3 regions of the Clostridium sp. TJA038 genome follow, and region 2 is predicted to be linked to each of the others. Evidence: predicted binding sites of a transcription regulator. Region 2 holds the regulator's gene; each other region holds the start of a gene.

Evidence for each region. The regulator Rex, encoded in region 2, represses fermentation and respiration genes when NADH is low (regulators of the CRP and FNR family bind a similar motif). The targets are predictions, from matches to a motif close to ATTGTTAANNNNTTAACAAT.
Region 1: AC4FQV_RS00225 (acetyl-CoA C-acetyltransferase) is a predicted target of Rex. The motif match lies at 3,512-3,531, and genes of this name have one in related genera.
Region 3: AC4FQV_RS03740 (DUF969 domain-containing protein) is a predicted target of Rex. The motif match lies at 3,035-3,054, and genes of this name have one in related genera.

The regions. Positions count from the first base shown of each region.
Region 1 covers NZ_JBZEFA010000001.1:42,019-50,099, reverse strand. The annotation lists gene AC4FQV_RS00245 (F0F1 ATP synthase subunit B) at 1-97, opposite strand, end outside; gene atpE (ATP synthase F0 subunit C) at 197-415, opposite strand; gene AC4FQV_RS00235 (F0F1 ATP synthase subunit A) at 475-1,149, opposite strand; gene AC4FQV_RS00230 (ATP synthase subunit I) at 1,214-1,570, opposite strand; gene AC4FQV_RS00225 (acetyl-CoA C-acetyltransferase) at 2,237-3,415, opposite strand; gene wecB (non-hydrolyzing UDP-N-acetylglucosamine 2-epimerase) at 3,682-4,836, opposite strand; gene upp (uracil phosphoribosyltransferase) at 4,901-5,530, opposite strand; gene rpiB (ribose 5-phosphate isomerase B) at 5,557-6,006, opposite strand; gene AC4FQV_RS00205 (L-threonylcarbamoyladenylate synthase) at 6,271-7,323, opposite strand; gene AC4FQV_RS00200 (hypothetical protein) at 7,345-7,935, opposite strand; gene prfA (peptide chain release factor 1) at 8,013-8,081, opposite strand, start outside.
Region 2 covers NZ_JBZEFA010000004.1:35,510-43,590, forward strand. The annotation lists gene AC4FQV_RS08360 (3-hydroxybutyryl-CoA dehydrogenase) at 1-385, opposite strand, end outside; gene AC4FQV_RS08365 (electron transfer flavoprotein subunit alpha/FixB family protein) at 497-1,504, opposite strand; gene AC4FQV_RS08370 (electron transfer flavoprotein subunit beta) at 1,525-2,304, opposite strand; gene AC4FQV_RS08375 (acyl-CoA dehydrogenase) at 2,322-3,461, opposite strand; gene AC4FQV_RS08380 (short-chain-enoyl-CoA hydratase) at 3,502-4,284, opposite strand; gene AC4FQV_RS08385 (redox-sensing transcriptional repressor Rex) at 4,546-5,184, opposite strand; gene AC4FQV_RS08390 (heavy metal translocating P-type ATPase) at 5,652-7,832, opposite strand; gene AC4FQV_RS08395 (ArsR/SmtB family transcription factor) at 7,885-8,081, opposite strand, start outside.
Region 3 covers NZ_JBZEFA010000001.1:782,230-790,310, forward strand. The annotation lists gene AC4FQV_RS03730 (GTP pyrophosphokinase) at 1-70, opposite strand, end outside; gene clpB (ATP-dependent chaperone ClpB) at 386-2,986, shown strand; gene AC4FQV_RS03740 (DUF969 domain-containing protein) at 3,198-3,872, shown strand; gene AC4FQV_RS03745 (DUF979 domain-containing protein) at 3,892-4,821, shown strand; gene pcp (pyroglutamyl-peptidase I) at 4,857-5,498, shown strand; gene AC4FQV_RS03755 (gamma-glutamylcyclotransferase family protein) at 5,498-5,938, shown strand; gene AC4FQV_RS03760 (alpha/beta-type small acid-soluble spore protein) at 5,984-6,166, opposite strand; gene AC4FQV_RS03765 (hypothetical protein) at 6,403-6,627, opposite strand; partial or broken gene AC4FQV_RS03770 (ECF transporter S component) at 6,607-7,155, opposite strand; glycine riboswitch at 7,498-7,574, shown strand; glycine riboswitch at 7,577-7,662, shown strand; gene AC4FQV_RS03775 (alanine/glycine:cation symporter family protein) at 7,737-8,081, shown strand, end outside.

The sequences.
Region 1 (8,081 bases), on a different contig from region 2:
CTTTTTTGATTTTGTTCCAGAAAAAATGTTTTAATATAAGAATTAATATTATAAAGTTAATGATTGTAGCTAATATTCTCATAAAATCTATTTCCATATATCAATCACAGCCTCCCTTCGGAGTCAATTATATTAACTCTATTATCTTTATTTATTAATTACTACAAGTTCTTAATAAAAAGTACGTAATTTGATATTAAGCAACGAATAATAAGATTATTGATACAACTAATCCATAGATAGCTGTTGCTTCTGAAAGACCAGCTCCCATGATGAATAAACTTTGAATCTTATCTGATGCTTCTGGTTGTCTTGCAGTTGCTTGTAACGCTCCTGCAGTCGCAATACCTATACCTATACCTGCTCCTATACCTGCTAATACAGCTATACCTGCTGCTAATAACTTCATATCCATTAAAAATTCCTCCTTTTTCAAATCAAATAAGGTTTTTTGATTTGTCTTCTTAACTTTTCTTAGTGATCTGCTATTATTTTAATATTTACCATAGTTAACATAGTAAATACTATCATTTGTATTGTTCCATCAAAAACATCGAAGAAACCATGTGCTAGTATTGGTACCCCTAATTGTGCAAACCAAGTTATATGACCTAAACCTGAATACATTAAGTCAATTAATAGAGTAGCCGCTAGCATATTACCGAATAAACGTAGTGCAAGAGATACTGGGAAAATAATTCTCTCCATTAGGTTTAAAGGTAACATTAGTGGATAAGGCTTTAAATATCCTTTTAGATATCCTCCAATATGACATCTACGTATAGCATTAACATGAACAACAACAAAGGAAGTAATTGCTAATGCCACTGCAACACTTAAATCTTGAGTAGGAGGTGCAAGCCCTATTAAACCATAAAAGTTTAATATTAGTAGGAATATTGCTAAAGTTCCTATATAAGGCACAAAACCAATATAACTTTCCCCCATGTTGCTTTTTACTAAGTTGTAAATTGTTTGATAGATTGTTTCTAAAACAACTTGTAACTTACCAGGTTTCTTTTTAAGATTTCTAGTTGATAAGATAGCAAAAATTATAATAACAAGCATAGCTGCCCATTGAAAAATAATTGTACTACTTATACTTATACTACCAATCTTAACTGTAAACATTGGTGAAAAGATATCCACGGAATCACTCCCTTTCTATCTTAGTATTAATTTATATATGTATATAAATATTTATTTACTTTTATCATAAGGCCTTATTTCTTTTAGTATAAATAAATATTGATATCTGATGTAAAATAAATCCTACTAAGTAAAATGCTAATTCCTTAACATTTCTCATAAAAAATAATGTAAATAAAAGAATCAAAAGCATTCTCAAAATGAAGCTTATTTGTATTTTAAAAGCTCCTCTTCTTTCACTTATGACTTTATTAATTACAATTGCATTTACTGTAAAGTTAATTGTTGCAATTAAACTTCCAACTAAAAAAGCCACCCCAAATCTAAAATTAAAAAAACTAATTAACAGGGTTGCTACTATTGTCAATAAAACATTAGTTTTATTAATGGATAAAACTAAACCTTTAATTTTAGCGTTCACATATAACCTCCATCATTCTGCAATGTACTTTACTAATTATATTCCCGAATGTAATATTAATAAAATTTAAATTTAGCTTGTATTTATTAATATTCCTATATTTTAAAGTGTTTTTAACTATTTCCTTCATTTTTACTCTCAAAAACTCTCATTTTCTCTTTTACAAATTATTTATGAAATCTTTTGAATTTATACTTTCATTTTTCCGAATTTTTAAATTAATACTAAGTACCCCAAGTTAAAATCCGATTACTATTTTCGATTTTGAAATCCTTTTTTAAAAGTTTTTATTGTGAAATTCCATATTTTATTGTGCATTTTGTGAAAAAACTCTTAAACCACTATTAAGAATATAGCATACAACTTAAAAGGTTTTGAATAACCTCTTTTATATTTATTCACATTTTTTTATATTTTTTTTTTAATTTAAACAAATTTCTCACCTTTAATCCTATTTTTTTCTATTACTATTAATATTATTCATGATTTTTATAGAAACTAAAGTAAATTGTATAAATTTAAATATGAAATTTTTCTACTATTAAGGTGCAATTTATATAGTATATTTTTAACTTTTATCATAAAATATTCAATAAAAATTTAAAAAGGTATCATCCTATATAGAATGATACCTTTAAAATATATATTATAATAATGGTAAACTTATTATCTTTCTACAATTAGAGCAGTTCCCATTCCTCCACCTATACAAAGAGTTGCTAAACCTTTTTTAGCATCTCTCTTTATCATTTCATGAAGTAATGTAACTAAAATTCTAGCTCCTGAAGCACCAACTGGATGTCCTAAAGCTATAGCTCCACCATTTACATTTACCTTACTCATATCAAATTCTAAGTCTTTAGCAACTGCTAAACTTTGAGCTGCAAAAGCTTCATTTGCTTCTATTAAATCAAGGTCATTAACTGTTAATCCTGTTCCTTCTAAAGCTTTTTTAGTTGCATGGAATGGACCATAACCCATTATTGAAGGTTCTAATCCCTTTGAACCATAAGAAACTATTTTACAAATAGGTGTTATTCCTAATTCTTTTGCTTTTTCAGCACTCATTACAACTAAAGCAGCAGCACCATCATTTATACCTGAAGCATTACCTGCTGTAACTGTACCATCTTTTTTAAATGCTGGTCTTAGTTTTCCTAACTTTTCAGCTGTTGTTCCAAATCTAGGGAACTCATCTGTATCAAATACTATAGGTTCTCCCTTTCTTTGTGGAATTACAACTGGAACGATTTCATCTTTAAATTTACCAGCTTTTATAGCTTCTTCTGCTTTTCTTTGAGAATTTGCAGCAAATTCATCTTGCATTTCTCTAGTTATTCCCCATTGTTCTGCTATGTTTTCAGCTGTTATACCCATATGATACCCATTAAAAGCATCTGTTAAAGCATCATTAACCATAGCATCAACCATTTTTCCATCGCCCATTCTTTGACCAAATCTTGCTGTTCTTAAGATATAAGGTCCTTGTGACATATTTTCCATACCACCAGCTACTATAATATCAGCATCACCTGCTTTTATCATTTGAGCAGCTAATGCTACACATCTTAATCCTGAACCACAAACCTTATTAATTGTCATTGAAGGAATATCTACTGGTAAACCAGCTTTTACAGCAGCTTGTCTTGCTGGATTTTGACCTAAGCCTGCTTGAATTACATTTCCCATTAAAACCTCATCTACACATTCTGGTTTTATATTTGCTCTATTTAAAGCTTCCTTAATAACTAAAGCTCCTAAATCTACAGCAGGTACATCCTTTAATGAACCCCCAAAAGAACCTAGTGCTGTTCTTACTGCACTTGCAATAACTACCTCTCTCATATCAAATACCTCCCAATTTAGTTAAAAATTATCAAAATTTTATTTTTTTTCTAACTGATTTAATTATACCTTTAAAATTATTACCTTTCAATATTTTTTGTTAAATTTTAAACAATCTTTTTCTCTATTTTTTATCTTTTTAAAAAAAAAGACAGATAATTAAGCTTTATTATAGAAGTATACCTTTAAAATTTCTATAATATTCTAATTATATGTCTTTATTTTACATTTATTGAAAATATATTTATTTAGTTTTTTAACAAAGTTTATTTACTAACGAACTCTTCAACTACTTCATCACTTTTTCCAAAATAATTTAAAATAGCTTTAACTATTCTTTCAGAAGCTTTACCATCTCCATATGGATTTATAGCTTTACTCATTTTTATATAAGCTTCTTTATCATTTATAAGAGTATTAGCCTCTTCAACTATTTTGTCTACATCAGTACCAACTAATTTAACAGTTCCAGATTGAACAGCTTCTGGTCTTTCTGTAACATCTCTTAAAACTAATACTGGTTTTCCTAAATGCGGTGCTTCTTCTTGTAGTCCACCTGAATCAGTCATAACCATAAAGCATTTATTCATTAAGTTATGAGTTTCTTTTGTATCAAGTGGCGGTAAAAGATGAACTCTTTCTTTTCCATCAAGATTTTTATAAACTACATCTTTTACAACTGGATTTAAATGAACAAGATAAACTAATTCAACATCTTTGTTCTCTTCAACTATTTTATTTAAAGCTGTACAGATATTTTCTATACCTTCTCCCCAGTTTTCTCTTCTATGAGCAGTTATCATTATAACCTTTTTATTTTTAAAATCTATTTTGTTTAATTCGTCATTTTCAAAAACGTAGTTATCTTCTACAGTATGTTCCATAGCATCTATTACAGTATTACCTGTAATTTTTATGTCATTTTCATTTATTCCTTCTCTTAAAAGGTTAGCCTTTGAACCTTTAGTTGGAGCAAAATGTAAATCTGCTAAAGCTCCTGTTAATTTTCTATTCATTTCCTCTGGGAATGGGAAATACTTATCAAAAGTTCTAAGTCCTGCTTCAACATGACCTACTCTTATTTGTTGATAAAATGCTGCTAAAGCACCTGCGAAAGTAGTAGTAGTATCGCCATGAACAAGTATCATATCTGGCTTTTCTTCTATAAATACTTTTTCTAATCCTTCTAAAACTCTGTTTGTTATTCCTGTAAGAGTTTGACGATTTTTCATTATGTCTAGGTCAAAATCAGGTTTTATATCAAATAACTCTAAAACTTGATCTAGCATTTGTCTATGCTGAGCAGTTACGCAAACCTTTGACTCTATTTCTGATCTTTTTTCTAACTCTTTTACTAGTGGAGCCATTTTTATAGCTTCCGGTCTTGTTCCAAAGATAGTTAAAACTTTTATCTTTTCCATGAATCATTTACCTCCAAAAATAATTAATAGCTACTTAAAATTTAAGTAGCTATTTAAATTATAACTATTTTGTTCCAAATAGTCTATCTCCTGCATCACCTAATCCAGGAACAATATATCCATGATCATTTAATTTCTCATCAATACAAGCTACATATATATCTACATCTGGATGAGCTTTTTTAACAAATTCTATGCCTTCTGGTGAAGAAATTAAGCACATAAGTCTTATTTGCTTAGCCCCTCTTTTCTTTAAAAGAGTTATAGCATCTGCTGCTGAACCTCCTGTAGCTAACATTGGATCTACAACTATTACATCTCTTTCTGCTATATCTTGTGGTAACTTACAGAAGTATTCTACAGGTTGAAGTGTTTCTTCATCTCTATATAAACCTATATGTCCTACTTTTGCAGCTGGTATAAGTTGTAGCATACCATCTACCATACCTAAACCTGCTCTTAATATTGGAACTATAGCAACTTTTTTTCCTGATAAAACCTTACATTTAGTTTTACAAACTGGAGTTTCTATATCAATTTCTTCCATAGGAAGATTTCTTGTTACCTCATAAGCCATAAGCATAGAAACTTCACTTACTAACTCTCTAAAATCCTTAGACCCTGTATTTTTATCTCTTATAAAAGCTAACTTATGCAGTATAAGTGGATGTGTTATTTCTGTTACATTACTCATTTTATCTTCCTCCTAAAATCCCTATATTATTTTGAATATTTTTCTTCAATAGCTGTTATTTTATCTATTCTTTTTTGATGTCTTCCACCTTCAAATTCTGAATTTAAGAAAGTGTCAACTATATCTAAAGCTAATCCTGGTCCTACAACTCTCTCACCCATAGCTAAAATATTTGCATTATTATGTTGTCTTGTTGCATGAGCACTAAATGTGTCAGAACATAAAGAAGCTCTTATTCCTGGAACTTTATTTGCAGCTATAGATATACCTATACCAGTTCCACAAATTAATATACCAAAATCAAACTCTTTATTAGCTACAGCTTCTGCAACCTGTATAGATATATCAGGATAATCACAAGATTCTGTGCTGTATGTACCAAAATCCTTTACTTCAATACCTTTTTCTTGTAAATGCTTTATCACTGTGTTTTTTAAATTAAATCCACCATGATCACAACCTATTGCTATTTTCATTTCGTTAACCTCCATTATACCTATTTAAATTAATATATTATTTTAAAAAAAGTGCTTTTTCAATGACTAATAACACTACTTAATTTTAAAAATCAAATAGTAAAGCCAAATAAAAAAGCACTCTTTTTATTAAATAGAAGAAAACTAGATATAAAATTTAAAACTTTTAAAAAATCAAATATAGAATTTTGTAAAAAGTCAAATTCAAAAAAATTCCTTTTTGAAAAAAGTTTCATTTTAATCTAGCTCCTTCCACATATATTCTTAAACAATTATTATATCAAATCCACAGGATTTTTTTAATCTATTCATTATGGCTACCCCTAAATCTTTTTCTTCAAAAGATTCAGTTATTATAATATCAACTCCTAAGTCATCAAAACTTCTTAACATTTCAAACAAGTTTTTAGTTACAGAAGTTAAATCACTTCTAGTGCCTAAGGACTTTACAATCCCTTCATTATACATAGAAATTGTTTCATCTGTTGCCATAATTCCAACTTTTAAATCTTCATCTATGTAATTATGCACTATTTCTTTAATTTTTTCAACCATTTTATTTACTGGTCCTTGAACCATTCTAACTTTTGCCTTAGGAGCATAGTGTTTATACTTCATTCCTGGAGCTTTTGGTTTTAAATTCTTATCTAAAGAACCTAATATAGCCTTATCTATATATGCTCCCTTGTCTATTTCCTTTAGCATTTCTAAAGTTATTCCTCCAGGTCTTAAAACACATAGATGTTCTCCTGTTGCATCTACTATAGTTGATTCCACACCTATTTCACTTTTTTTATTTCCAATTATAAAATCAACTCTTCCATTTAAATCTTCTTCACATCTTTCTATATCTGTAGGGCTTGGTCTACCTGATATATTTGCTGATGGTGCCGCTATTGGAACACCTGAAAGTTCTATTAATTTTAATGCTATATCATCCTTTGGCATTCTAACCCCTACAGTATCCAATCCTGCTGAGGTAACATTTGAAACTATATCTTTCTTTTTTAAAATTATTGTCAAAGGTCCTGGCCAAAATTTATCCATTAATTCCTTTGCAAAACTTGGTATTTCAGCAACATATTTTTCTATGTCATTTTTATGAGCTATGTGTATTATTAAGGGATTATCCTGTGGTCTTCCCTTTGCAATAAAAATCTTTTTAACCGCCTCTCCATCTAAGGCATTTGCACCTAATCCATAAACTGTTTCTGTTGGAAAAGCTCCAATACCGCCATCCTTTATAATTTTAGCAGCTTCCTCTAAATATACTATGTCTTTATTTATATCTTTTATGAAATGTACCTTTGTATTCATAAAATAGTATCACCTTCATCTTTATAAATTCTTTTGACCTCTTGCAATTTTTATATTTTCAATACTCTCATTTGTATAAGTTGCTGTAACACAATTTTTATAAATATCATCTAAAAGCTTAAATTTTTTTAAAGCTCCTCTTTTTATAATTATATAATACCATTGTTTTTCTTTATTTAATTTAACCATTTTGTTATAATCCTTACTTAACCCAGGATGAACTTTGCAAAAATATTCTCCAACTGGTTTACCAAACTTTCCTTTTCTCCCTTTGTTAGTAAAAACAATTATAATTTTCATATCTTCAAGTTCATTTTCAGTATGGACTAACCCTACCCTATCACAATAAATATATTTATATTTAGATAGTATATTAGGTTTTATTTTTAAAATTCCATTCTCTAAACTATATTCCAATCTAATATTATTAAAATTTTTAATCATAACTATGACTATAAAAATTTCTAAAAGAATTAAATATATTATAAGAAAATCCTTATAAACCTCAAAAAAGCAAACCAAAAGAGGCAATAATATTAGAAGTACTACCATAAGAAACATGAATCTATTATATGATTTTTTTTGTTTTTTTATAGCTTTATCTATATCCATAATTATATTCCTCTTTAAATTACCATTTTAAAACTATGTATTTTTAAAGCCTTACATTATTAATGTAAGGCTTTTTATTAAAATTCAGTATTACCCATAGCTTTCATCTTTTGAGCTTGATCTTCAGTAATTAGAGCATTTATTAT
Region 2 (8,081 bases):
TTGTAGCAGATGCTACTTCTGTTATTGATAAAGAAGATGTATTTGAAGCTAAAATAGCTTCTTCTTTACATATCTTATCTAGCTCTGCAAAGATTTGTTTTTTAATGTCCATATTTTCTACTGCAGCTTCTATAATTAAATCACAATCTGCAGCTAGACCTAAATCAGTAGTTCCTGTAATTTTTGATAAAATAGCCTCTTTATCTTCTTCAGTTATTTTTCCTTTAGAAACTAATTTAGTTAACCCTTTATTAATCCCTGCTAATCCTCTATCAACAAATTCATCTTTTATATCTCTAACAATTACTTCATATCCTTTTTGTGCAAATGCTTGAACTATTCCAGCTCCCATTGTACCTGCACCAATCACAAAAATCTTTTCCATATTAAACTCCTCCTAAATACTCTTTATTAGACTTTTAATTTTAAAAGTCATACACCATAAATTGAAAAATTTTATAAGTTTACCCTTTTTATATTTATATATTTATTTATATTAAGCTTCTTCCTTCATAGCCTTTAACTGTGCTATAAATTCTGGAACAACCTTATTTACATCTCCAACTATTGCATAATCTGCAATTTTCATTATAGGAGCATTAGCATCTTTATTTATAGCTATTATCATATCTGAGTCTTGCATACCTGCGGCATGTTGAATTGCACCTGATATACCACAAGCTACATATATACTTGGTCTAACAGTTTTACCAGTTTGTCCAACTTGATAATCTTTATCTATCCAACCCTTTTCTACTGCTGCTCTTGAAGCTGCAATTGATCCATTCATAACTTCTGCTAATTCCTTAAGCATCTTAAAGTTTTCTTCTGAACCTATTCCTCTACCACCAGCAACTAATACGTTAGCTTCTGATATATCGACAATATCTTTATGTTCTTTAACTATTTTAACTATTTTTGTTCTTATATCCTCTTCATTAAATTTTATATCAACTTTTTCTACAGTAGCATCATTTTCACCTAAAGGAAGCTTTTCAAAAACTCCTGGTCTTACTGTAGCCATTTGTGGTCTATGTTCTGGACATACTATTGTAGCCATTAAATTACCACCAAAAGCTGGTCTTGTTGCTAACAAATCTCCATTTTCAACATCAACATCTAAAGATGTACAATCTGCTGTTAATCCAGTTTCTAATCTTGCAGCAACTCTTGGACCTAAATCTCTTCCTATAAAAGTTGCTCCTATAAAAATTATATTTGGTTTTCTATCCTTAGCTAATTCACATATAGCTTTTGTATAACCATCAGTTGTATAGTGTTCTAACTCTTTATCTTCTACAACTAAAACTTCATCTGCCCCATGTCTTGATAAATCTTCAACTAAGTTTTCAACATTACTTCCTATTAATAAAGCTGTTAACTTTGACCCTAATTTATCAGCTATTTTTCTACCTTCACCTAATAATTCTAGTGAAACTTTTTGTAATTGACCTTCTCTTTGCTCAGCAAAAACCCAAACGCCATTAAAATCTGCTTTATTCATCTTAAATACCTCCCATAATCTTAGATATAGTGCTTTTCTTTTAATTTACCTAGTACATAATTAACTGAATCCTTAGGTGATTCCTTAACTATCTCTCCTGCACCCTTAGCCTCTTTAGTCATTGATTTTTTAACCTTTGTTGGTGAACCCTTTAATCCTAATTGAGACTTGTCTACATCTATATCATCAGCTGACCATACTAAGATTTCATCATCAGATGTATCAAATATATTTTTAACATTCATATATCTTGGTTCATTTAATTCTTTTATTGCAGTTAAAAGTACTGGTTGTTTAACTTTTATTAATTCATATCCATCTTCTAAAGCTCTATTTACTAATAAGCCATCTTCTTCAACTTTAACACCTTGAACATAAGTTACTTGAGGGATATTTAAGTGTTCAGCTATTTCAGGCCCAACTTGTGCAGTATCACCATCTATAGCTTGTCTTCCTGCAAATATTATGTCATAATCTAATTTCTTTAATGCTCCTGCTAAAGCCTTTGATGTAGCTAATGTATCTGCTCCTGCAAAAGCTCTATCAGTTATAAGAATTGCTTTATCTGCTCCCATACATAAAGCTTCTCTTAAAGCTAATTTAGCTTGAGGTGGTCCCATACTTAAAACAGTTACTTCTGCTCCATTATTATCCTTTAATTGTAAGGCAGCTTCTAAAGCGTGCTTATCTTCTGGGTTTATTATTGATGGAACTCCATCTCTTATAAGAGTTCCTGTTTTTGGATCTATTTTAACAGCTGTTGTATCTGGTACTTGTTTTAAACAAACTACTATTTTCATCTCAAAGCCCTCCTAAATTATCTTAATATGCTTCCTGCAATAACCATTTTTTGAACTTCTGAAGTTCCTTCGTATATTTCAGTTATTTTAGCATCTCTCATCATTCTTTCAACTGGGTATTCCTTAGTATATCCGTATCCACCAAATAATTGAACTGCCTTAGTTGTAACATCCATGGCTACTTCTGCAGCAAATAACTTAGCTCTTGCAGCATCTACTGAATAAGGTTTACCTTCTTCTTTTAAACAAGCTGCCTTATATACTAAAAATCTTGCAGCTTCTATTTTAGTATCCATTTCTGCTACCATCCATTGAAGTCCTTGGAATGCTGATAATGATCTACCAAATTGTTTTCTTTCTTTCATGTATGCAACTGCTTCTTCTAAAGCACCTTCTGCTATACCTAAGGCTTGAGCAGCAATACCTATTCTACCACCATCTAAAGTCTTCATAGCTATTCCAAATCCCTTTCCTTCTCTTCCAACTAAGTTTTCCTTTGGAACTACACAGTTTTCCATAATTAACTCAGTTGTTGATGAAGCTCTTATACCCATTTTTTCTTCTAATTTACCAATTGAAAAGCCTGGAAAATTCTTTTCAACTATAAATGCAGAAATACCTCTTGTTCCTTGACTTTTATCTGTCATGGCAAAGATTATAAAAGTATCTGCAACTCCTCCATTAGTTATAAAAATCTTACTTCCATTTAAAATATAGTTATCGCCATCTAATGTAGCAGTAGTTTGTTGACCAGCTGCATCAGTTCCTGCTCCTGGCTCAGTTAATCCAAAAGCTCCTAACTTTTCCCCTTTTGCAAGTGGAATTAAATATTTTTCTTTTTGTGCTTGTGTTCCAAATTGTTCTATTAAAGAAGCACATAAAGAAGTATGGGCTGAAACTATAACCCCTGTAGTAGCACAAACCTTTGATAATTCTTCAACAGCTAAAATATAAGATAAAGTATCTCCACCTGCGCCACCAAACTCTTTACTAAAAGGTATGCCCATCATTCCTAATTTGGCCATTTTTTTAACATTTTCCATTGGAAATCTTTCTGTTACATCTATTTCAGCCGCTATAGGTTTAACTTCATTTTGAGCAAATTCTTTAACCATTTGCTTAACTAATTCTTGTTCTCTTGTTAATTGAAAGTTCATTTTAATTACCCTCCTTAAATCCATACAACCATTTTAAAAATTATTTATTTTTAAAAGTTTTTTCTCTTCTCTCTAAAAAAGCACTCATTCCTTCTTTTTGGTCTTCTGTAGAGAAACATTTTCCGAAATCTCCAGCTTCTATAGCTACAGCTGAATCTATATCAACTTGAATACCTCTATTAATTGCATCTTTACATAACTTAACAGCTATTGGTGCATTATTAGCTATTTTTTTTGCTAAAGTCATTGCTTCCTCCATTAATTTTTCTGGTTCAACAACTTTATCTACTAACCCAATTCTTAAAGCTTCATCAGCTTTTATAATATCTCCTGTATAAATAAGTTCTTTAGCTTTGCCTTGTCCAACTATTCTTGGTAATCTTTGAGTTCCACCAAAACCTGGTGTTATACCTAAACCAACTTCTGGTTGAGCAAATTTAGCTTTTGAAGAAGCTATTCTTATATCACAAGACATAGAAATTTCACATCCACCACCTAAAGCAAAACCATTAATTGCTGCAATGACAGGCTTGTCTAAATTCTCTAATCTTCTAAATACCTTATTTCCTAATAATCCAAATTCTTTACCCTCTTCTTCATTTAAGTCTTTCATTTCTGCTATATCAGCACCTGCAACAAAAGCTTTATCTCCAGCGCCTGTTAAAATAACAACATACAAATCATCATCTTTTTCTATATTTTCTATAGCAGTATTTAAATCTTTTAGTGTCTCTGAGTTTAGTGCATTTAATGCTTTAGGTCTGTTAATTGTTAAAACTCCGATGTTTCCTTGCTTTTCAAAGATTACATTATTTAATTCCATTTTATTTCCTCCCTCATATACCATAGCGGATATACGGTTGTAAATGACTTTTAAAGTAATTTATAACAATATAACCATTATTATCCTAAACTTTCACATAATTAATTGTTAATTTTGTAACAAGCAAAGGCAAAAAAATAATTGAAGTAGCCTGTACTTCAATTAAATTATAAAACTTAATAGTAAATTTTTCAATATATTTTTTTGAAAATCTAATACTAATTTTCCATTTTAAACAAATTTTTATAAAATAAATCCAATTTATTTTACGTCATTATGATTTAAAAGATACACTAAAGTCATCATACTTTCGCTTAAATGTACATTCTCAACTTTTACATTTTTAGGAACATTTAAGTCTAAAGGCGCAAAGTTCCATATACCTTTTATTCCACCTTCAACTAAGTCATTACATACCTTTTGTGCATTAGTTCTAGGAACACAAATTATTCCTATTTCTATATCATTTTCTTTCACGAAATCTTTTAAATTTTCAACATCCTGTATCTCAATATCTCTTATTTTTATGCCAAACATTCTTGGATTAGCATCAAAAATACCTTTTAATTTAAAGCCTAATTTATTAAAACTATTGTAATTTGCAATAGCCTGACCTATATTTCCCGCACCGATTATAACTGTATTATAATCTCTATTAAGGCCTAAAATGTTTCCTATGTTATTATATAACTCCTTAACATTATAACCATAACCTTGTTGACCAAAATCACCAAAGCAGTTAAGGTCTTGTCTTATTTGAGAAGCTGTAAATCCTATTTTTTCACTTAATTCTTTTGAAGATATTCTATCAACATCATTTTCCATAAGCTCTTGTAAATATCTATGGTATTTAGGCAATCTTTTTACTACAGCCATAGATATGCCTTTTTTCTTTTCCATTTAAATAGCACCTCTTTCTAAAATTTTTATTTTTTTAAAAAGCAATTACTTTTTAGACTATATTCTAAAATCTAATGATAAAATTACAAAATTAACCTTATAAAATATTATCATACCCTAAAAAGTTTGTCTATATTTTAACATTCTTTTGGTTTTACTATGAAAAATATATGTATTTTTGTGTATTCTTTACAAATATTAGAAATTTTTATTTTCTTAATTAATATTATTAAAACTATGTAATCTATAACATATCTATACTTATCTAATAAATTTCTACAAAAAAAATAAGGCTTGCGTGGCTAAAACCCTACGTGCACACAAGCCTATTTAAACATTTCATAATGTTTAATATAAAAGTTTAAGGGAATTATTTACAATCTATACCCTATGCCTGAAAGTATTCTTACCATATTAAGATAGCAAAAAATTTAACCATTGTCAACAACATTAGACAAATTTCACGCTTATAAATTTTTACTCTTTAATATTCTACTTGAATTTAAAACAGCTATTAATGTTACACCTACATCTCCAAACACAGCTTCCCACATATTAGCCATTCCTAAAGCACCAAATATTAAAATTATAACCTTAATACCTAAAGCAAAAATTATATTTTGCCATACAATTGTATTTGTTCTTTTAGCTATTTTTATTGCCTTTATTATCTTACTTGGCTTATCATCCATTATAACTACATCTGCTGCTTCTATAGCTGCATCAGAACCAACACCACCCATAGCTATTCCTATATCAGCCCTAGCTAAAACAGGTGCATCATTTATTCCATCACCAACAAAGGCAATCTTTTTTCCTTTACTTTTATCTTTAAAAATATCTTCTAACTTTTCAACTTTATTTTGAGGAAGTAAACTACAATAAGCTTTATCAATTCCTAGTTCTTTAGCTACACTATCTCCAACTTTTTCATTATCTCCAGTTAACATTATAGTTTGCTTTACTCCTATTTGCTTCAATCCACTTATAGCTTCTTTAGAATCATCCTTTACTTCATCTGAAATAACTATATATCCTAACTCAGTTTTTTCATTTGCTAAGTAAACAACAGTTCCTATTTCATCTATTTTAGATATTTTTATATTAAACATATCCATTAATTTTGAATTACCAGCTAAAAAGATATCATTGTTAATTTTAACCTTTATTCCTTTACCTGAAATCTCTTCATAATCTGAAATTAAAGATTTATCAACTTTTTCTTTTAGCTCACTAACTATAGACTTAGCAATAGGATGATTTGAATAATACTCTGCATAAGCTCCTAACTTTAATAATTCTTCATCCTTTAAATTGCTTGTACTTTGTACTTTATGAACCTTAAAAGTACCTTTTGTTAAAGTTCCTGTCTTATCAAAAACTATACTCTCTACATTATTTAAAGCTTCTAAGTAATTACTACCCTTTATTAATATACCATTTTTAGATGCTAAACCTATTCCAGCAAAATAACCAAGTGGTATAGATACAACCAATGCACAAGGGCAAGAAACAACTAAAAATATTAAAGCTCTTGAAATCCAAGGAGAAAAACTTTCTCCCATAACTAAAGGAGGTATTATGGCAAGAGCTAAAGCTGAAAATACTACAACTGGTGTATAATATCTTGCAAACTTCGTTATAAATTTCTCTGTTGGTGATTTTTTATTACCTGCATTTTCAACTAAATCTAATATCTTAGAAACTGTAGATTCACCAAAACTTTTTGTTACTTTTATTTTTAATAATCCACTTTTATTTATAGAACCTGCTAAAACTTCATCTTTTTTATCAACTTCCTTTGGAAGTGATTCTCCTGTTAAAGCTGAAACATCAAGAGTTCCTTCTCCTTCTAACACAATACCATCTAGAGGAATTTTTTCACCTGCTCTTACAATTATTGTTGAACCAACACTTACTTTATCTGGTGAAACTTTTTTCTCTTCTCCATTTTCACCTATTAAATTTGCAAAATCTGGTCTTATATTCATTAAATCAGATATAGATTTTCTTGATTTATTTACTGCATAATCTTGGAATAGTTCTCCTACTTCATAAAATAACATTACTGCTACACCCTCTGGGAACTCACCTATGGCAAAAGCCCCAATTGTAGCTATAGACATCAAGAAGTTTTCATCAAAAACTTGTCCTTTTAAAATGTTTTTACATGCTCTTAAAAGAACCTCTCCACCAGCTATAATATAAGCAATACCAAAAATAATAAACTCATAAGTTTTATCTAATTTAACTATCATTCCTATAATAAATAAAGCTAAGGCAATTGCAAGTCTTAATAATTCTTTTTTATCTATATTGCCAGCAATTGAATTATTACTTTCCTTCTTATGAGCATGACTATGACTACCTTCATGACAACATGAATCTTCACAAACATGACTATTATTTTTCATATCACTTTTATTTTTTAAAACTTTTACCTCTGGCTCTAAATCTAAAACTATTTTTTTTATCTTTTCTTCTAGTCCTTCCTTTGAAACACCTTCTTTTGGTGTTACAAGTAAAAGTTTTGTTGAAAAATTAAGTACAGCTTCTTTAACTTCTGGAAGTTTATTAACTTTATCCTCAATTTTCCCTGCACAGTTTGCACAATTTAATCCTTCTAAATAAAGTTTGATATCATTCATTTTAAATACCTCCTTTTCATTAAAATATAATTATTTTATTTTTTCTTTTGAATTATTCTAAAACATGATTTAATCCCTCATTAAATATATGTTTAACATGGTCATCTGCTAAAGAATAAAAAACTACTTTTCCATCTCTTCTAAACTTAACTAATCTAGCTTGTTTTAAAACTCTAAGCTGATGAGAAACAGCTGATTGACTTACTCCTAATAACTCAGCCATATCACATACACACATTTCTCCCTCAA
Region 3 (8,081 bases), on a different contig from region 2:
CTAAATCTTTTTTCATATCCTTAAGTAATTCTAAAGTGCTTTTTGTAAAATCAAAAACTTTTAACTCCAAATTTAAGACACCCTCCTTTATTTATTTTTTAACAAACTTATTATATTTTAATAATACCAACATATAGAAAGTATAACAATAGAGTAATTTTAAATAATAAATATATAGAAGAACTTACAAAAATGAATAAATTCTTAATGAAATATCCTTATAATTAAATAATTATTACTTAAAACTTTTTTTTATAATAAATTGTAAGTAATTTTACCTTTAGATTAATAAATTATGAAAGTGAAAAATAGACTTTGACTTTCTTTGACTTTTATAGTATTATAGTAACAGAAGATAGAAAAAAGAGAATATTGAGGTGATAAAATGAATGCAGATAAAATGACATTAAGAGTACAACAAAGCTTAAACGATGCTTATGAAATAGCAGTTAAATATAATAATCAACAATTAGACGTAATTCACTTATTTTCAGCCTTAGTAAATCAAAAAGATGGCTTAATTCCTAATATATTTGAAAAAATGGGTGTTAATATAGATTCATTAAAGAGAGATATTCATGTTCAAATAGACAGGATGCCTAAGGTATTAGGGGAAGCAGCACAATCTTCAGGAGTTACTGCTACAAGAAGAATAAATGAAGTTTTAATAAAAGCAGAAGAAATTTCAAAGCAATTTGAAGATTCATACATAAGTGTTGAACATGTAATGCTTGCAATTATGGAAATAGATAAAAATGGTGTTATAGGAGAAATTTTAAGAAAGAATAATATAACTAAAGATGCTTTCTTAAAGGTTTTAAGTGAGGTTAGAGGTAGTCAAAGAGTTGACTCACAAGACCCTGAAGGAACTTATGAAGCTTTAGATAAATATGGAACTAACTTAATAGAACTTGTAAAACAACATAAATTAGATCCTGTAATAGGAAGAGATGAAGAAATAAGAAGGGCAGTTAGAATTCTTTCAAGAAAGACAAAAAACAATCCTATCTTAATAGGTGAGCCAGGGGTTGGTAAAACAGCTATAGTTGAAGGATTAGCAGAAAGAATTGTAAGAGGAGATGTTCCTGAAGGATTAAAAGATAAGGTAATTATCTCATTAGACATGGGTGCATTAATAGCTGGTGCTAAGTATAGAGGTGAATTTGAAGAAAGATTAAAAGCTGTTTTAAAAGAAGTTCAAAGCTCAGAAGGAAAAATAATCTTATTCATAGATGAAATTCACACCATAGTAGGTGCTGGTAAAACTGATGGAGCAATGGATGCTGGAAACTTAATAAAACCTATGCTTGCAAGAGGAGAGCTTCATTGTATAGGTGCTACAACTTTTGATGAATATAGACAATATATAGAAAAAGATAAAGCTTTAGAGAGAAGATTCCAACCTGTAATAGTTGAAGAACCAACAGTTGAAGAAACTATATCAATTTTAAGAGGATTAAAAGAAAGATTTGAAATTCATCATGGAATTAGAATTCATGATTCAGCAATAGTAGCTGCTGCAAAACTTTCACATAGATACATTCAAGATAGATATTTACCAGATAAAGCTATAGATTTAATAGATGAAGCTGGTGCTATGATAAGAAGTGAAATAGATTCTCTTCCAACTGAATTAGATATTATAAGAAGAAAAATCTTAATGCTTGAAACTGAAAAAGAAGCTTTATCAAAGGAAAATGATGAAGCATCTAAGGAAAGATTAGTTTCTTTAGAAAAAGAACTTGCAGAGCTTCAAGATAAAAATGATGAGATGACAATTAAGTATGAAAAAGAAAAATCTCATATTTCAGCAATTAGAGATTTAAAAGCTGAATTAGATGAAGCTAGAGGATTAGTTGAGAAATATGAAAGAGAGTACGATTTAAATAAAGTTGCAGAGCTTAAATATGGAAAAATTCCAGAGCTTGAAAGCAAAATAAAAGCACAAGAAGAAAGCATGGAAAAAGATAATGAGAATGCTTTATTAAAAGAAGAAGTTACTGAAAATGAAATTTCAGAAATAATTTCAAAATGGACTGGAATTCCTGTTACAAAATTAGTTGAAAGTGAAAGAGAAAAACTTTTAAGATTAGAAGAAGAATTAAGAGAAAGAGTAATAGGACAAGATGAAGCTACAACTGCAGTTGCAAATGCTGTAATAAGAGCTAGAGCAGGTCTTAAAGATGAAAGAAAACCAATAGGTTCATTTATATTCTTAGGACCTACAGGAGTTGGTAAAACAGAACTTGCTAAAACTTTAGCTAGAAACTTATTTGATAGCGAAGATAATATAGTAAGAATAGATATGTCTGAATATATGGAAAAACATGCAGTATCTAGACTAATAGGACCTCCTCCAGGATATGTAGGATATGAAGAAGGTGGACAATTAACAGAAGCTGTTAGAAGAAATCCATACTCAGTAATATTATTTGATGAAATAGAAAAAGCTCATGATGATGTATTTAACTTATTCCTTCAAATACTAGATGATGGTAGATTAACAGATAACAAAGGTAAAACTGTTGACTTTAAAAATACTATAATAATAATGACTTCTAATATTGGTAGTGGATACTTATTAGAAAACAAATCTAATGAGGGTATAGAAGAAGATATTAGAGAAAATGTTATGAATGAAATGAAATTAAGATTCAAGCCAGAATTCTTAAACAGAGTAGATGACATCATAATGTTTAGACCTTTAAGTAGTGAAGGAATTAAGAAGATTATTGATATCTTCTTAAGAGATGTTGAAAACAGATTAAGAGAAAGAAATATAACTCTTGAAGTAACTGATAGTGCTAAAGAAATATTAGCTGAAGAAGGATATGATCCTGTATATGGAGCTAGACCATTAAAGAGATATATAAGCAATGTCTTAGAAACTGAAATAGCTAAGAAGATAATTGCAGGAGAAATTTATGATGGTTCAGTTGCTTTAATAAATGGAGTAGATGGAAAGATTATAGTTTCTAGAAAATAAAATAATTTGAAAAAAGTAGTATCTAACTAGATACTACTTTTTTAATTTATTTTTAATAAAATGATAATAAAGAACGAATTAATAAAAAAATGCCTTAAAATTTACAAAATTTAAATAAAATATTGTAGAAAATTGAAAAAAATATGGTTATAATATTTTAAAAAAACGGAAGTAAAAATTAAAAGAAAAAAAACAAAAAGGAGAGATGAAATTGGCACTTATAGGAATAGTAATCGTAATAATAGGTTTTGCACTTAAATTTGACACTATAGCAGTTGTTTTAGTGGCAGGATTAGCTACAGGTTTAGTTGCAGATATGAGTTTTGTTGAAATATTAGATAAATTAGGTTCTACTTTTGTAAGTCAAAGACATATGACTTTGTTTATGTTAACTTTACCTGTTATAGGAATGTGTGAAAGATTTGGATTAAAAGAAAGAGCAATAACTTTAATTAAAAATATGAAAAACATGTCAACAGGAAAACTTTTAAGTTGTTACTTATTTATTAGAGAAGTAGGTTCTGCCGTTTCTTTAAGATTAAGTGGACAAGCTCAATTTATAAGACCTCTTATAAATCCAATGGCTCAAGGAGCAGCTGTTAGCAAGTATGGTAAAGTAGATGAAAAAAGCGAAGACTTAATAAAAGGTACTGCAGCAGCTATGGATAACTATGGAAACTTCTTTGGACAAAATGTATTCTTAGCAAGTTCTGGTGTTTTACTAATAGCAGGAACTTTACAAGAATTAGGATATGGGGTTACTACTTTAGAAATAGCAAAGGCATCTGTACCAATTGCTGTAATAGCCCTTATTTTAGGAGTTTTACAAAATAGAATTTTAGATAAGAAATTAAGAAAAAACTTATCTAAAAAAGATGAAGTATAAATAAAGAGGTGATACTAAAATGAATATGGAGATGATTTCTAATGCCCTGTTAGAATTCTTTTATATATTAGTTGGTCTTTTAATGTTAAATACAGCAATTTACACTTTAAAAGACAAAAATCATAAAACAAGAATAGGTACTGCAATATTTTGGACTATATTATCAATTATCTTTATAGCAGGAGGAGTTATGCCACCTGTTTTAGTAGGTGCTTTACTTTTAGTTATAGGAGTATTAACAGCAAGTAAAAAGGTTAATATAGGAAACTTAAAAATGCCTAATGTAAAGTTTGCAGAAAATGAAGCTAAGAAATTAAAGAATAAAATTTTCTTACCATCTATTGTAATAGCTTTAGGTTCTTTATTAATTGCACAATTTACAAGTTTATCAGGAACTGTTGCTATAGGAATAGCTTCAGTTGCAGCTGTAATAACTAGTTTCTTAGTTTTAAAAGCTAAACCTAAAAATTTAGTAGAAGATAGTAATAGAATGGTACAATCAGTAGGTTCTACTAGTATATTACCACAGCTTTTAGCAGCTTTAGGAACAGTATTTACAGCAGCTGGAGTTGGTGATGTTATATCTTCTGGTATATCAAACTTTATTCCAGAGGGACATATATTAGCTGGAGTTACAGCTTATTGTGTAGGTATGGCAGTATTTACTATGATAATGGGTAATGCTTTTGCAGCTTTTTCAGTAATAACTGTTGGTATAGGATTACCATTTGTATTTGCTCAAGGAGCTAATGTAGCTATAGCAGGAGCTTTAGCTTTAACAGCAGGATATTGTGGAACATTACTTACACCAATGGCAGCAAACTTTAATGTAATGCCAGCTGCTTTATTAGAAACAAAAGATAAGAACGTAGTTATTAAATGTCAAAGTTTATTTGCTATAATTTTATTAATTGTACATATTGCTTTAATGTATTTCTTAGCATTTTAAATTAGATTTAATTAAAATTTAAGGAGTTGATAAGAATGAAAATATTAATTACAGGTTTCGATCCTTTTGGAGGAGAAAGTGTAAACCCAGCTTTAGAAGCAGTAAAAATGTTACCTGATATAATAGAAGGAGCAGAAATTCACAAATTAGAAATACCTACAGTTTTTAGAAAATCTTTAGAAAAAATAGAAGAAAAAATAAAGGAAATAAATCCAGAGGTAGTTATATCTATAGGACAAGCTGGTGGAAGATTTGGAATAACTCCAGAGAGAGTAGCTATAAATATAGATGATGCTAGAATAGAAGATAATGAAAAAAATCAACCAATAGATATTCCTATATATGAAGATGGAGAAATGGCTTATTTTAGTAATTTACCAGTAAAAGCTATGGTTCAAGAGATGATTAAAAATGGAATACCTGCTTCTTTATCTAATACTGCAGGAACTTTTGTATGTAATCATGTTATGTATGGTGTTTTATATTTAGTTGATAAAAAATATAAAAACATAAGAGCTGGATTTATCCATGTTCCATATATTCCATCACAGGTTGTAAATAAGCCTAATACACCTTCTATGGCTATTTCAGATATAGCAAAAGGATTAGAACTAGCTATAAAAGCTATAGTTTTAAATGAAGAAGACATTAAGGTTTTAGGAGGTGCTATTTGCTAATGTTAGAACCTAGGATAAGAAGAAAAATTTTTGTTTATGGAAGTTTAAGAACAGGGTTTTTCAACTATGAAAAGTACTTAAAGGGTAAGGTTATAAAAAGCGAATTAGGAAGAGTGAAGGGAACTTTATATCATATGCCTAAAAAGGGATATCCAGCTTTAGTTCAAGGAGATGGATTTGTTTATGGAGAAGTTATGACCATATTAGACTATGAAAAAACTATAGAAGATATGGATGTTATGGAAGGATATTTAGGACCTTTAAATGAAAATAATGAGTATAATAGAGTAGAAATGGATGTAGAAATTTTAGGAAAGAATTCTCCTGAAAAATGCTATGTTTATTACTATAACAGAGATAAGGAAGAGGATTTTAAAAAGGATAGCATTTTAATTGAAGATGGAAATTGGAGAAACTTTATGATTAATAAGGCATCCTAAATAAAAAAAAGAGGTAAGCATATGCTTACCTCTTTTTTTATTTTATTATTTCATTGATTGCTCGTATTTTTCTACCATTCTTTTAACCATTTCTCCACCAACACTACCGCATTGTTTTGAACTAAGGTCTCCATTATAGTCTGAGAATGGTACACCCATTTCATTTGCTACCTCATTTTTAAATTTTGATAAACCATTTTTTGCTTCTGGAACTAAATGTTGAGCCATTTTAAATTCCTCCTTTTAAGTTTAATAAGATTTTTTTAAGGTTAAGAATTTCTTTACCTTACACCCTTATAATGTGCAAATTCTTTATATTATAATCTATAAACTTATAACCATAAAAGGAGTAAAAAAGATTTAGTTCTACTTTTTTCCTAGATAAAAGATTAAAATTAAATAAAGATATTTTAATAATAAAAATTAGCGTATAGATTAAAAACTATACGCTAAAATATGTTTCTTTATCTTAAAATTTTCTTAACTCCTAAAACAACAGGAATTGAAATTAAAGCGGATATAAAAGCTTCTGGAATACCATTTGTTATTCCGATACCTGCTAAGGTTACTTTTGCTACAGTTTCAGAAATTCCTAAAGCTGCGGCATATCTTTCTAAATAAAATATATATGTTAAACCAAGAACTCCTACTGTATTTATTAGTGTTCCAACAACAGCTGAAACCCCTATAGATAAAGCTTCTTCTTTATTTTTATGTTTAAACTTAAACATTAAAATTAAGCTTCCTAAAAAGAATACTATACCAATTATAGCAGCTATAGTTGGTGATTTAATTAAAGCATAAGAGCTTATGAATAAAAGTATTCCTAGTAAAAATGAACTTACAATTGTTGTAAGTTTTAGATTCTTTTTAGAACCTCTAATCATAAAAATATAAACATAGTAGCTAACAACTCCTATGAGAATTCTAGGAAGTAGGGCTATAATTGGATTCCAAAACATAAAGCTAGTTGGCGTTGGAGCCATAAAAGCTTGATACATAGAAAATAAACCAAATACTAAGCCTATTAATCCTCCTACAATAGGTCCTTCAACAATAGCTCCTATTATAACAGGAATATGCATAATAGTAGCTCTAACAGGTGGAACGTTTATAAATCCTAATCCTGTTAATCCTAGAAATATTGATATACCAGAGAGCATACCAACAACTACTAGTTTTCTTGTTCTACGTCTAGTTTGATAGACTGCATTCATTTTCTCTCCTCCGTTCTTATTCCCAAAAGGGATATAATTCGGTTTTATTAAGTTTTAACCGTAAAAATTAGTTCAGCTTCTAAAAGAATACCGACATTGATATTTTAACACTAAATTTTCAATTAATTCAAGAAAAAAAGGAAAAAATATGGAAATTAATGATAGATTAAAAATAACAATGGCTTATATAAAGAGGTTAAAGAGATAAATTAACAATTTTCTGACAATTTGTGAAAAAGAATAACTTTCGAATATAAAATTATTTTAATAAAAAAATTAAAGTAACAATTGATTTTTAAAAAGATAAACTATATAATATAAATTAAAATTCAATATGTTCGGATGAAGGTAATGGGAGAGTGATATTTTATATCCACCGAAGAGGGAAATCTTTCAGGTATTAGGACCGTTACTGGACGAGCCTCTGGAGAGACTCTTTTAAAAAAAGAGCACCGAAGGAGCAAGGTCAAATTTTTTGGCTGAAACTCTCAGGTAAAAGGACAGAGGATAAGGTTAGTTACTTAAATTTTTTAAGTATCCTTATTCTCCTCCGCAAATTTAAATTTAAGGAGGATTTTTTTATGGAAAACTTATTAAATCAAATTGACAATTTAGTATGGGGAGTACCACTTCTTATGCTACTTGTAGGTACAGGAATATACCTGACTATAAGGTTAAAATTATTACAAATATTAAAATTACCACTAGCTTTAAAGTATGTATTTAAAAAAGATGATGAAATTTCTTCTAATGCAGAGGGAGATGTTTCAAGTTTTGGAGCTTTATGTACAGCTCTTTCAGCAACTATAGGAACAGGAAATATAGTTGGAGTTGCAACGGCTATAAAAGCAGGAGGACCTGGTGCTTTATTTTGGATGTGGGTAGCTGCTTTTTTTGGAATGGCAACTAAATATGCAGAAGGAGTA